4 regions of the Methylocystis sp. genome follow, and region 1 is predicted to be linked to each of the others. Evidence: predicted binding sites of a transcription regulator. Region 1 holds the regulator's gene; each other region holds the start of a gene.
What was found. Region 1 encodes PhoB, which activates phosphate uptake and scavenging genes when phosphate is short. Its sites were predicted from a motif close to TGTCATNNANCTGTCAT; they were not measured.
Positions count from the first base shown of each region.

Region 1 (3,204 bases):
CTCAAAAAAACAAAGCGCCGCCCTGTTGAGGGCGGCAGTTCGATGGGGATTTTAAGCGCGCCGCCCTACGCGGTCAAATCCTAGACGCCGCAGGAATATTAGAGCCCGCAGCGAAAAAGCGGATGCCGGTTTTTCGCGCAAAGCGTGCTCTAAGCTTTTGGAATCTGTCGCGTCATCTGCGCTTTGGCGATTCCGTCCAACCGCAGCGCGATCTAGCGTCGAAGCCGCGTCGCGCCGTCGCGCAAGGGTGAGTCTCTCATGCAACAGTCTTTGTGAAAGGCTGTTGAGAACGCGAGCGCGCGCTTGCCAGCGCGACTCGCGCGTGATTCAAAGTAAACAGAAAGTTTCTAGTCGGCGCCCGCATCGTTAATTCGGGCGCGTTCTCTCGAGTGTTGATGCGCGTCACATCGCGGCTGGGCTTCAGGCCTGCGCAACGGTCGGAGGCAGACTCCGATCCGCGCTCGACCCGAAAGAATGGAGAAGCCTAATGTCATGGACCGACGAACGCGTCGAACTGCTCCGCAAACTCTGGAGCGACGGGCTGAGCGCCAGTCAAGTGGCGGCTGAACTCGGACCGGGCATCACGCGCAACGCCGTCATCGGCAAGATCCACCGGCTCGGGCTCGCCGAGCGCGCCAAAACGGTCAGCGCGCAGCGGCCGCGGGTCGCCAAGGCGCCCCGTCAGACGCAGCCGCGCATGAACGGAACCGCGTCGCACGGCAATCTCGCGCTTGCTTTCGCGCCACATGCGCTGGCCGCGCCGCGGCATGCGCCTGAAGAAGAAGTGGTGATCCCGATGTCGGAGCGCGTCACGCTCATGGAGCTGCGCGAATCCATGTGCCGTTGGCCGATGGGCGATCCGACGTCTGCGGAATTCCGCTTCTGCGGCGGCAAATCAAGCATCGGCGGCGGGCCATACTGCGCTTATCATGCGCGCGTCGCCTATCAGCCGGCCCAGGATCGCCGCCGCGCGCGCGATCAGTTCAGGGCGCAGCGCTACGCGTAAGCCGTGACGGCGGTCATTCGTGGCCGAAGGTTTCGTCGAAGGAATAGCCGGCGCCGCGCACCGTGCGGATCGGATCCTTTTCGCGGCCGCGGATCATGGCCTTGCGCAGACGTCCGACATGGACGTCCACCGTGCGCTCGTCGATTTCCGCCGACATGCCCCAGACGCTGTCGAGCAGTTGCGCGCGCGTGAATACCCGGCCCGGCTTCTCCATGAAATATTCGAGCAGCCGGAACTCGGTCGGTCCGAGGTGAATTTCGCGCCCCGACCGCCGCACCCGACGCGTGTCGCGATCGAGATCGATGTCGCCGAGGGTCAGCCGCGAGGCGACGCGCTCGGGCCGCGCCCGGCGCAGCAGCGCGCGCACCCGCGCCATCAGCTCCGGCGTCGAAAACGGCTTGACGACATAGTCGTCGGCGCCGACCGAGAGCCCGCGCACGCGCTCCCCCTCTTCGCCGCGGGCGGTCAGCATGATCACCGGCATGTCCTTGGCGCTGTCGCGGGCGCGCAGCCGCCGGCAGATTTCCAGACCGGACACCCCCGGGAGCATCCAGTCGAGAATGACGAGATCGGGCGGCGACTCGGCCAGTCGCAGCTCCGCCTCGTCGCCATTGTCGACATGTTCGACCTGGTAGCCCTCAGCCTCGAGATTATAGACAAGCAGCGTCGCAAGCGAGGTCTCGTCCTCGACGACGAGGATGCGCGGCGCTCGATCGCTTTTGCCGTTGCGCTGTACGACGGAAGTCACTTCGTTCATTGCGCCGCCTCATCCTTCACGCCGAAATCGGGAACGCGCGATTTCGGTCGTTCGGTGGGCATCGACTCTCCGGTGACGAGATAAATCACTGTTTCCGAAATATTGGTCGTGTGATCGCCGATCCGCTCCAGATTCTTCGAACAGAACAGGAGATGGGTGCAAAAGGAGATGTTGCGCGGATCCTCCATCATGAAGGTGAGAAGATCGCGGAAGACGGAATCCTCGAGCGCGTCGAGATCGGAATCATTCTGCCACACGGCGTGCGCGCGCTCCGTGTCGCGCAAGGCGTAGGCGTCGAGCGCGTCCTTAAGCTGCATCGCGGCGACTTCATGCATCGACTTCAGGCCGACGATGGCGCGCGGGACTCGGGCCTCCGAGACGATCTTGAGCGTTCGCTTGGCGATGTTTTTCGCGAGATCGCCGACGCGTTCGATATCGCCGGAGATGCGGATCGCGGCGATGCATTCGCGCAGATCGACCGCCAGCGGCTGACGACGCGCGATGGTGAGAATGGCGTTTTCCTCGATTTCGCGCTGAAGCGCGTCGAGCCGCGGATCGCTGGAGACAACGCGATGGGCGAGGTCGACGTCGAAGCTCGACAGGGCGTCCATCGCCTCCGCCAGCATTTTTTCGGCGACGCCGCCCATTTCAGCGATGCGCCGTCCGAGGGACTCAAGATCCCGATCGTAGGATTTGACAATATGATCGCTCATGAGCGCCGTCCTTGAGTCGCTGTTAGCCGAAACGGCCGGTGATATAGTCGAGCGTTCGCTTCTCTTTCGGCTTGTTGAACACGTCGTCCGTCTCGCCGAACTCGACGAGCTCGCCGAGATACATGAAGGCGGTGTAATCGGAGACGCGAACCGCCTGTTGCATGTTGTGCGTAACGATCGCGATCGTGTAGCGGTTCGTCAGCTCGTCGATGAGCTCCTCGACCTTCGCCGTCGAGATCGGATCGAGCGCGGAACAGGGCTCGTCGAACAGGATCACTTCCGGCTGCACGGCGACGCTGCGGGCAATGCAGAGACGCTGCTGCTGGCCGCCAGAAAGCCCAAGGCCGCTTGCCTGAAGCTTATCCTTGACCTCGTCCCAAAGCGCCGCGCCGCGCAGCGCCGTTTCGACGCGCTGGTCGAGATCGGCGCGCGACAGTTTCTCATAGAGCCGAATGCCGAAGGCGATGTTCTCATAGATCGACATTGGGAAAGGCGTCGGCTTCTGGAAAATCATGCCGACGCGCGCCCGCAGGGCGTTGAGGTCGATCGCAGGGTCGAGGATGTTTTCGCCGTCGAGGAGCACCTCGCCCTCCGCCCGCTGTCCGGGATAGAGGTCGTACATGCGGTTCATCACCCGCAGCAAGGTCGACTTGCCGCAGCCCGAAGGACCGATGAAGGCGGTCACCTTATTGGCGTGGAGCGGCAGGCTGATGTTCTTGAGCGAACGA
Region 1 covers NZ_JBFWVN010000001.1:134,821-138,024, forward strand. The annotation lists gene AB7I51_RS00680 (GcrA family cell cycle regulator) at 488-1,006, shown strand; gene phoB (phosphate regulon transcriptional regulator PhoB) at 1,020-1,763, opposite strand; gene phoU (phosphate signaling complex protein PhoU) at 1,760-2,476, opposite strand; gene pstB (phosphate ABC transporter ATP-binding protein PstB) at 2,499-3,204, opposite strand, start outside.

Region 2 (3,204 bases), on a different contig from region 1:
AGATGACGGGGACATGCGCCGCCTCGCACAGCCACAGGATTTCTTCCTGCATCTCGGATAGGCGCGCGAAGCCGACCTCAACCGCAAGATCGCCGCGCGCGATCATCACCGCCGTGGGATGACGCGCCGCCGACTGGACGATCAACGCTGGGAGGTTGCGGATGGCGAGCGGCGTTTCGATCTTCAGGACAAGCGCTTGCGCAGGCTTTTCGCCGCGCCGCGCGGCAAGTTCGGCCTGCAGGAGAATCACGTCTTCCGCCCGCTGAACGAAGGAAAAGCCGACGATATCCGCCGAACGCGCCACGAGGTCGAGATCGGCGATATCCTTCTTGGTGAGCGGCGGGAGTTCGAGGTCGATCGAGGGAAGGTTGACGCCCTTGTCCGGCTTCAGCCGCATGCCTTTCGTCCGCGCCGCAATAATTTCGATCTCCACGCCCTCGTCATCCACCGCGACGATGCGCCCTGTCGCCTTGCCGTCGTCAAAAGAAATCTCCGCGCCTGGGCGCAGTTGCGAAACGACTTGCGGAAAATTTAGCGAAAAGGCGACGGGGCCGCCGCGCTCGTCAAGGCGGGCGACAAGACGCGGACGCTCCCCCGGATGCAGGCGGTAGTGCTCCGGGGCGCGCACCGCCTCTATCCGAAGCTTCGGCCCCGCAATGTCCATCAGAACCCGGCAGGGCCGGTCGAGACGCCGCGAGGCGGCTCGGACGTTGTCGATCATCTGGCTCCATGCCGCAACGTCGTCATGGGCGCAATTGATGCGGGCGCAATCCATGCCGGCGTCGATCAGCGCCGCGACGAGGCTCGCATCGGTCGCGGCTTCGCTCGGCAGCGTCGCCATGATGCGCGTCTGGCGCACGCCCCCGCTGTCGCCAAAGATTTGGTCGCAGGCGCGGATCAGCGCATCCTCGCCCGCGCGCATCGCTTCGCGCGGAGGATAGGCCGCTTCTTCCCCGCACAGCCTGCGCAGCGTCGTCAGCAGCGCGTCGAGCGCCGTCATGACATCCGCTTCGCTGCGGCCGAGCGAAGACAGCCCGTAAGCGGAAAGGCGCAGCTGCAGCGCGATCAGATCATGGCTGCGGAGCGCGAGATAATGGGCGAGATTGCGCGCGCCCTCGCCGCTAACGCCCCAGTCCAGGCGGCGCGTCTCGCTTTCGCGCGCCACGGCGTCGCGCAGCGCGGCGACCTCGTCTCGGATTTGGCGCAGCTCAAAGGTTGCGTCCTCGGCCTTCAGGCCCACGTCTATAACTGTCTCATCGCTTGCCATGAGCGCCATCTGCCCGAGACACGACGACAGATTTATAACATCTGCCTGCGCACCGGTGCGGCAATCTTGCCATGCCCCGCGCCGGCCTCTATAACCGCCGCCGGCGCCTGCGTTTCCGACACCCCTGGAGGCGAGCAGCGCCTTTTCTTTTGACTTGAAGGACACCGACATGGCCGAGACCAAGAAGCTCGCGGCCGCGGTGCGCAGCGGGACAGGCAAGGGGGCCGCCCGCAGCGTTCGCCGTGAAGGCCGCATTCCAGCAGTGCTCTACGGGGGCGGCGAAGCGCCGCAGCCGCTCTCGCTCGACAAGAAGAGCGTCTCCCAGCTCATCTTCGCGGGGCATTTCCTCACGACGATTTTCGAGCTCGACATCGACGGCAAGAAGGAGCGCGCCATCCCGCGCGACTATCAGCTCGACGTCGTCAAGGACACGCCGATCCATGTCGATTTTCTGCGCCTGAGGCCCGGCTCGCGCCTGCGCGTCAATGTCCCCGTGCATTTCATCAACCAGGAAGCCTCGCCCGGATTAAAGCGCGGCGGCGCGCTCAACATCGTCTTCCATACGGTGGAGATGTGGGTGCCGGCCGACAATATTCCGGAAGCGATCACCGCCGACCTGACCGGCACGGACTTCAACGATTCGCTGCATATTTCGGCGATCCCGTTGCCCCAGGGCTGCAAGCCGACGAATCCCGACAAGGATTTCACCGTGGCCAGTCTGACGCCGCCGGCCGGCGGCGGCGCGGCAGAGGAGGCTCCAGCAGCGGCGGCTGCGCCAGCGGCGGCTCCCGCCAAGGACGAAAAGAAGAAGTAACGGCGTAAATCTGCCGTGTTAATGGCCGGGTTCGCCCGGCCATTTTTATGTCATACGAATTCCGCCTGATCCGTTCGCTTGGACCTTGTCATTCCCGGCAGGCCAAAGGCCTGACCAGGAATCCGGAGTCAATCCAAGAACGCTGGTCTTGCTCTGGATTCCCGATCGCGCTTCGCGCGTCGGGAATGACAGACCCCGAGCCGTTCAAACCGATGTCGTATCAGAGGCTGAAAAATGCTGCTCCTCGTCGGACTCGGCAATCCTGGCCGCGCTTACGCCAGGAATCGACACAATGTCGGCTTCATGGCGCTCGAAGCGATCGCGAAGCGGTATGGCTTCCCGCAGGCGCGGGCGCGGTTTCAGGGCCTCGTCAGCGAGGGGACGATCGGCGGCGAACGCGTCATGCTGCTGGAGCCGCAAACTTACATGAACGAAAGCGGCCGTTCGGTCGGCGAAGCGGCGCGCTTTCACAAGATCGGCCTCAACGAGATCGTCGTCATCCACGACGAACTCGATCTCGCGCCGGCCAAATGCCGGATCAAAACAGGCGGCGGCGGCGCAGGACATAACGGGCTGCGCTCGATCACCGCGCATATCGGCAATGACTACAAGCGCCTGCGGCTCGGCATCGGCCACCCCGGCGACAAGGTGCTCGTTCACTCTTATGTGCTGAGCGATTTCGCCAAGAGCGAGGAGCCCTGGGTGAGCGCGCTCTGCGAGGCGATCGCCGATAACGCCGCGCTGCTCGTCAAGGGCGACGACGCCGGCCTGCAGAACAAGCTCCATCTCGCCTTGGACGCGAAAGGCTTCAGCGCGGTGAAGCGGGTGGGCGAGACATGAGGCGCAAAGGCGCTTCGCTCCGCTCTTTCCAAGCGCAAATGATCGGTCGCTGATCATCGCCCCTCACTCGTCGATGAAGCCGGAATGAACGGCGATTTCAGCGCCGGTTCAGTGGGCGCGTCGTAGACAGTTCAGGGGCAAAAAAGGGATGCAAAATTCCCTCATCGGAGACTAGCCATGAAACTCACGACGATACTGGCTCTCGGCGCCCTTCTCGCTGCGCCGATGGTGATTCATTCGAGCGCCGCCTTCGCAGCCGCCGGCTCAAACGAACCGACCGCCG
Region 2 covers NZ_JBFWVN010000023.1:35,479-38,682, forward strand. The annotation lists gene AB7I51_RS09270 (pyruvate kinase) at 1-1,240, opposite strand, end outside; gene AB7I51_RS09275 (50S ribosomal protein L25/general stress protein Ctc) at 1,437-2,081, shown strand; gene pth (aminoacyl-tRNA hydrolase) at 2,316-2,921, shown strand; gene AB7I51_RS09285 (hypothetical protein) at 3,099-3,204, shown strand, end outside.
Region 2: the regulator PhoB is predicted to act here: its motif matches at 1,291-1,307, upstream of AB7I51_RS09270 (pyruvate kinase).

Region 3 (3,204 bases), on a different contig from region 1:
GTGTTCTCCTGGCGGCCGCCGGCGATGCCCGCCTGATTGGCGATCACCGCGGTAGCGTTATTATTCTGCAAGACGAACTGGCTAAAGGTCAGCATGTTGTAGAGGCCCGAACCCGACCAGCGACCGCTGTTGAGATTCATCGCGCTGTATCGCGCGGCGACGCTGATAGCGCCAGGACCGCCCTTGCTGAAGGGGTGGAGAATTTTGATCTGCTCGAAGGACGCGCCATTCTTGTCCTTCACGCTGTATGCTTCGGCGCGCTCCTCGCCGGTGATGTACCACTGACCGTATCCATAGAAACCGTTGAAATAGGCCGAGGAGCCGCCCGGCGTAAAGTTGCCCAGGATCGCCGACTGCAGCATTTTGCTGGGGTTACGGTTGACCTGCATGCCGATATATTCGCCCTGGAACGAGAGCGGTCCCCACGCGGCGGCCAGTTCGAAGCCGTACTGGACTTCATTGTTGACGCATTTGCCCGGCACGCCACCGACATTGGCTGTGTTGCTGAAAACAGCGTTCCCAGGAATTCCGCCAAGCGGGAACCCACTGGAGCCGCAAGAAAGGTCGGGCGTGCCCAGCGTTTGCATGCCGAGGATGTTCGCCTCAGAACGCTCGCGGTTGCCGACGCGCAGCATGCGGTCATCGCTGGCTCCAGTGGCGTCATTCGGCTGGTGATAACGACCGGCGACGCCGAGATGGAGAACCTCATGCTCGGTTTTAATCGGGGCATAAGTCAAACGGCCGGTCACATCGAAATACTGACCGCCGCCGCGTGGCACCGGCGCCCAGAAAGTCGCCGGAGCGCTGATCAAAGTGGGAGCAAAGTTGGCGTCCTCGAAGCTCGCCGTGAAAACGCCCGCCCTGGCCGTCCAGTTGTCGCCGTGACTCGCGGCGGAGACGCCAATATGACGGAAGGGGGCGAAGCCCGGGACCGACATCGGGCGCTCGATGAAATCGATATATTTCGATGAGTTCATCGCGTCCAGGCTGAACGGCTCGTACGTCGAGCCGACGTGGATCCACACTGGACTGGTGGCGTAGGGAAGTTCGCTGTTCGGAACCTTCAGTCCGATATAAGCGTCGCGGATGCCGGCTAACCCCGAGCCGGCAAAGTCATATTGCAGCTTGTAGAACCAGATTTTCGCGGCAACGCCTTCAACTTCGAGACGCGCGCGACGGATGCCTGCCTGGCCCTTGTAACCATAGTTGGGCGCAAGGCCGATCGGCGTGTTGATGCCGCCGCCGTCAACCTGGACGCGGCCGCCGACTTTGAAGCTGTAGGCCTTGTCCTCGGTCTCGACGAACAGGCCGTTCCTGAAGCTGACGAAGACCGGCGGCGGCGGCCGATGGCCGTGGCCGTCCTTGCTGACATGCGCCTGAGCGGCGTTCGCGACATTCGTCGCCCGCTTCACCGCGACATTCTGCTTGGCGACCATCGCCTCGAGCTGCTTCAGCCGCTCCTTCAATTCGCGGATTTCGGTCGCGGTGTCAGCCGCGGCCGGAATAGCCGAAGCCGTTGTAAATAAGCCGAACGCTGCGATGGCGAGCGCGCGTTGTCCAACTCCAAGTTTCATAGGTTTAGTCCCCCGGTTAACTTTCGGGCGACAGTGAAGCCGACGCTGGATGACAGAGCCGTGACAATTGTGGCGGTGGACGGAATGTGACGATGCAAGAGCAAGGGCTTGTGGCGCCGCTGCAACAGTTTTTTCGATTGATCCTTGTTTTTTGTGGCTCTCAGGTCACAGCCAAGTCTTTTTTTTCTCGATCTCGTTTCCAAATTTCAGCGCCTGGAGCGGGCGAATCTTATCCCTGTTCCGGCGCGCGCAGCCGGACGACGCTGACGCCCCCGCCACGGCGCTCGACACAGATTTTCGTCGCGATCCGCTGCTGCAGGGAATCGACGTGACTGATCACGCCAACCCGCCTCCCCTGCCCCTGCAGCGTCTCCAGCGCGTCGACAGCGATGTCGAGGGTCGCCGAATCCAGCGCGCCGAAGCCTTCGTCGATGAACAGCGTGTCGACGAAGGAATTGCGCCCTTCCAGGCCAGCCAGCGCCAGCGCGAGCGCCAGCGACGCGAGAAAGCGCTCTCCGCCCGAAAGCGAGCGCGTCGAGCGGCGCTCGTCGCCAAGATCGCGATCGACGATCTGGAGGCCAAGCGCGCCGGCCTCGCCCGAGCGCTCGAGAGCGTATCGCGGCGCGAGCAGCTTCAGCCGCTGATTGGCGAGGGCGACAAGATGCTCCAGCGTCGCGGCCTGGGCGAAACGGCGGAACTTGTCGCCGCTCGCCGAGCCGATGGCTTCGCTGATCTCGCTCCAGAGCGTGGCCTTTGTGCACGCCGCTTCGAACTCCTCGCCCAGCGCGGCGGCGCGTTCGCGCGCCTCATCGTCTCTCGCGCGACGCTCGCGCAACGCGCCGAGCCGCGCTGATAATTCGTCAAGACGGCTGGAGACGACCTTCTCCTGGTCGGCGAGCGCCTCACGCGATATCTCGGCCGGCGCGACGGCGCGCGCTGCCTCAAGGTCCGTCTGCCGCTCCGTCACTGCAACCTCGGCCGCCGATCGCTCAGCTTCCGCCGTCTGAACGGCGCGCCGCAGCTCCACCAGCCCTTCGCCCGATATCGCAAGAAGCTGCGCCGCCGTCGCCTCATCGAAACCAGCGGCTTCGCGCGCCGCCGCAAAAGCCGACCGCGCCTCCTCGGCGCGAGTCGTCGCAGCCTCTTCAGCGCTGGCGTGATGAGAAAGACTCGCCTCACATGCGGCCTTCGCTTGCTGCGCTTCAGCCAATCCTTCGCGCGCTTCCTCGCGCTGCCGAACAGCCGCCCTGTCGCGGCCCTCGATACGGCCGCGATGCGCGGCCGTCGCTTCGCCGTTGAGAAGGCGCGCGCGTTCGCTTCGCGCATCGGCGAGACTCTCAGCGCGCGCCCAGTGATCAGCTATGGCGTCGGCCGCTCGGGCGCATGAAGCGTCCGACTCAGCGGCGAGGCGCTCCGTCGTGAGACTGATCGCGGCGACCGCCGCGCCGAGCTCATCCGATCGCGCCGACGCCTTTCGGTATTGCGCGCCAGCGCATTCGAGCGCCCGGCGCGCCGAAGCCGCGTCGCGATCGATGTCAACGGCCGAAAGCTCGCAAAGCTCCAAAAAAGGCGCAAGCGCGCGGTCGATCGACTCCAGGCGCTCGAAAAATCCGGCGCTTTGCGCCTCCGT
Region 3 covers NZ_JBFWVN010000008.1:45,035-48,238, forward strand. The annotation lists gene AB7I51_RS05255 (OprO/OprP family phosphate-selective porin) at 1-1,574, opposite strand, end outside; gene AB7I51_RS05260 (AAA family ATPase) at 1,804-3,204, opposite strand, start outside.
Region 3: the regulator PhoB is predicted to act here: its motif matches at 1,624-1,640, upstream of AB7I51_RS05255 (OprO/OprP family phosphate-selective porin).

Region 4 (3,204 bases), on a different contig from region 1:
CTTCGAGCCGGAACTGCCGCGCAGCATCGAGCCGCTCATGGGCTGGACGAGCTCCGGCGACATGCGCCAGCAGGTCAGACTCAAATTCGCGACGAAGGAAGAGGCGATCGCTTACGCCGAGCGCAACGGCCTCGCCTATCGCGTCGAGGAGCCAAGGCCCAATCTCGCGGCGCGTCGCGGCGTATCCTATTCAGATAATTTCAAAACCAGCCGCATCGGACTCTGGACGCATTGAGTCATCTTCGGCCCCGTAGCTCAGCCGGATAGAGCAACTGCCTTCTAAGCAGTAGGTCGCAGGTTCGAATCCTGCCGGGGTCGCCATATATGACTCCCCTGTCGGACGTCGTCTGGCGCCGCATTCACCGTGGTGATACGGTATGCGGCGTAAGCTGCGCCGTCGACGGCTCCGTAGCTCAGCCGGATAGAGCAACTGCCTTCGAAGCAGTAGGTCGCAGGTTCGAATCCTGCCGGGGTCGCCAGTCGAAGTTAAAGTCGACGAGGACAGGCAGATGCGACTCAACCGCCTGGGCGCGAGAAGAATCGCCGGCCTTCTAGCTATGGCGGCGGCGCTCGTTTCGCCCCTCGACACTTTGGCGCAAGGCGATTTTTTCGATGACCTCTTTGGACCGGAGCCGTATTCGGCCTATCCGGCGCGCCGGTCCGGGCGCGTTACGCATCCGCGTCCGCGGCCTCGGGCGCCGAAGGCCGCTATTCGGCGCGACAGGGCTCCAGAGGCGCACGCCGAGGAAGATTCGATGTCGGGCGGCGGCTATTGCGTGCGCGCCTGCGACGGCTATTATTTTCCTTTGATCAAGTCTTCGCTGGTCTCCGGCCAGCATTCGTGCGAACTCGCCTGTCCGTCGGCGCGCGTTGAGCTCTATGAGGGCGAAAGCATCGAGGATGCGCGCAACGCCAAGGGCGGTCGCTATTCGGCGCTGCCGGTCGCTTTCAGCTTTCGGGATAAATTGACGGCGGGATGTTCCTGCAACGATCCGGCCACGTCTCACAATTACTTTCTGAGGCTTTCGCGCAGAGACCCAACATTGCGGGACGGCGACGTCGTCATTGGACAGAATGGCGCGTTCATATATAGCGGCTCCAGTCTGGTCAGCCTCAGCCGCGCCTCGCGCCACATCCGCGCGCGCCTTCGCAACGTGCTGCCCCGCAGATTCGCGCCGAAAGATGCAAGCGTTTCTCTGTCCCAGGAAGACGCGTTCGCTTGGAACAAAACGCAGCGGCGCGCGAAATAGTCGCAGCCGCCAGCATCTCGCCGCTTTACAGCCGAGGTTCGCCCGGCTATGTGCGCGAGCCGAGTATGACGGTTTTATGACGAAGATTCGGGGGCGAGAGCGCCATGCTTTCTTGGTTCCAGGCGCTCATGCCGAGAGAGGAGCGCTTCTTCGACCTATTCGAGCGCCACGCGGAGACGCTCGTCGCTCGCGCGCATGTGTCGCGCGAATTGTTGAACGGCGGCGAGCGCGTCGCTTTGTGCGCTCAGGAAATCCGCCGCCAGGAGCATGAGGCCGACGCCACCAGGCGCGAGGCGCATCTCAGGGTTCGCCGCACATTCATCACGCCCTTCGATCGCAGCGACATCCGCGCCGATCGCGTCTCCGGCATCGTTGAGCATATCTAGGGCCCGTGCAAGTGATCGCCGCGCTCCTCTATGCGCATGGCGCGCTCCGCGGCGCATTTTACGCGCCCTTTCGGGTCGTCATCGCCTGTCAAGCCGCCATGGGCCTTGGAACTTTGTTTGGCGGTTGGCGAATCGTGCGCACAATGGGGTCGCGAATCACGCGGTTGACTCCTATTCAGGGATTCTGCGCCGAGACCGGAGGAGCCATTACCTTGTTCCTGGCGACGGGATTGGGAATCCCCGTGTCGACGACGCACACGATTACCGGCGCGTTCATCGGCGTTGGCGCGTCGCGGCGCGTCGCGGCGGCGCGCTGGAATGTCGCAAAGGATATCGTCGTCGCCTCGGTCGTCACCATGCCCATGGCCGCCTTTTTTGCTGCGGCGTTCTATGTGCTCGCGAGGTTCGTGGCATGAAGACGCCGAAACCCAAGAAGAAGCGCGAGGGCGCTAGCCCCGTTCCACGCACGCAATATGCGGCCTTGCCCTGGCGAATCGCCAATGGTCGGATGGAGGTGATGCTGGTCACCTCGCGCGACACCAAGCGCTGGGTCGTTCCGAAGGGCTGGCCGATGAAGGGCCGCAAACCGCATATCGTTGCGGCGATCGAAGCGGTGCAGGAAGCCGGACTCCTTGGCAAGATCGATAAGGTGAAGCTCGGCGACTTTAGCTATGAGAAACGCCTCAAGAGCGGGACCACCGTCGACTGCCGCGTCGAGGTGTTCTCTCTTCGCGTGCGACTGCAGCGTAAGAAATGGCCAGAGAAAAGCCAGCGCGCCACCCGCTGGTTCGAATGCGCCATCGCCGCCGATCTCGTCGAAGAGCCCGAATTGCGTGATCTAATGATCGCCTTCTGTGGCGCGGCGGCGCAGAATAACGCGTAGAGCGACGGTCTAAGCAATTCGCCGCCGCCCTATCGCGTCGGAGTCGACGGCGGATCGGCGCGCATCCAGCCCTTCGGCAGCTTCATGCGCGCGGCCTTGCAAAATTCCGTCGGCTCGGCAGCTTTGGCGGTTCTATCCCTTCGCGAAGGGCGGGCCCGGACCGGCGCGGCGGGAACGACCTTGTCGCCCTTGTTGTAGATCGTCTTGTCCTTGCAAACATCTGGGCATTTGCCGATGACGTCGGACTTGTTCTGGCCGCAGCCCTTGCAGGCGCATGTGACGTTCGGGAAGTCCTGGCCGCTGGCGGCAAGCGCCGGCGCAAGGCCGGCAATCAACCACCCGCAGACGCCAGCATAAGCGGCAAACCGGGAAACGGGCGCCATATCTCTTCTCCCTTCGAACGACCTTCGCCACACAGGAAATAGGAAGTTTGGAATATATTCTAAGCGCGGCGTCTTTAGGAGACTTTGAGCCGGCCGAGCCCCGCCGCCAGATCCGACTTCAGATCGGCGACGTCCTCCAGGCCAATCGAGAAGCGCAGCGCCGGTCCTTCTGGGGCCCAGCGCGTGGCCGTCCTGTAAGAGGCGCAGTCGAACGGCAACACGAGGCTTTCATAGCCGCCCCAGGAAAAGCCGATGCCGAAAAGTTCCAGCCCGTCGACAACAGCGGCGACCGCCTTTTTCGA
Region 4 covers NZ_JBFWVN010000003.1:114,494-117,697, reverse strand. The annotation lists gene AB7I51_RS02990 (ETC complex I subunit) at 1-235, shown strand, start outside; tRNA gene AB7I51_RS02985 (tRNA-Arg) at 245-321, shown strand; tRNA gene AB7I51_RS02980 (tRNA-Arg) at 403-479, shown strand; gene AB7I51_RS02975 (DUF2865 domain-containing protein) at 510-1,250, shown strand; gene AB7I51_RS02970 (DUF47 domain-containing protein) at 1,355-1,636, shown strand; partial or broken gene AB7I51_RS02965 (anion permease) at 1,648-2,052, shown strand; gene AB7I51_RS02960 (NUDIX hydrolase) at 2,049-2,519, shown strand; gene AB7I51_RS02955 (hypothetical protein) at 2,549-2,902, opposite strand; gene metC (cystathionine beta-lyase) at 2,977-3,204, opposite strand, start outside.
Region 4: the regulator PhoB is predicted to act here: its motif matches at 1,316-1,332, upstream of AB7I51_RS02970 (DUF47 domain-containing protein).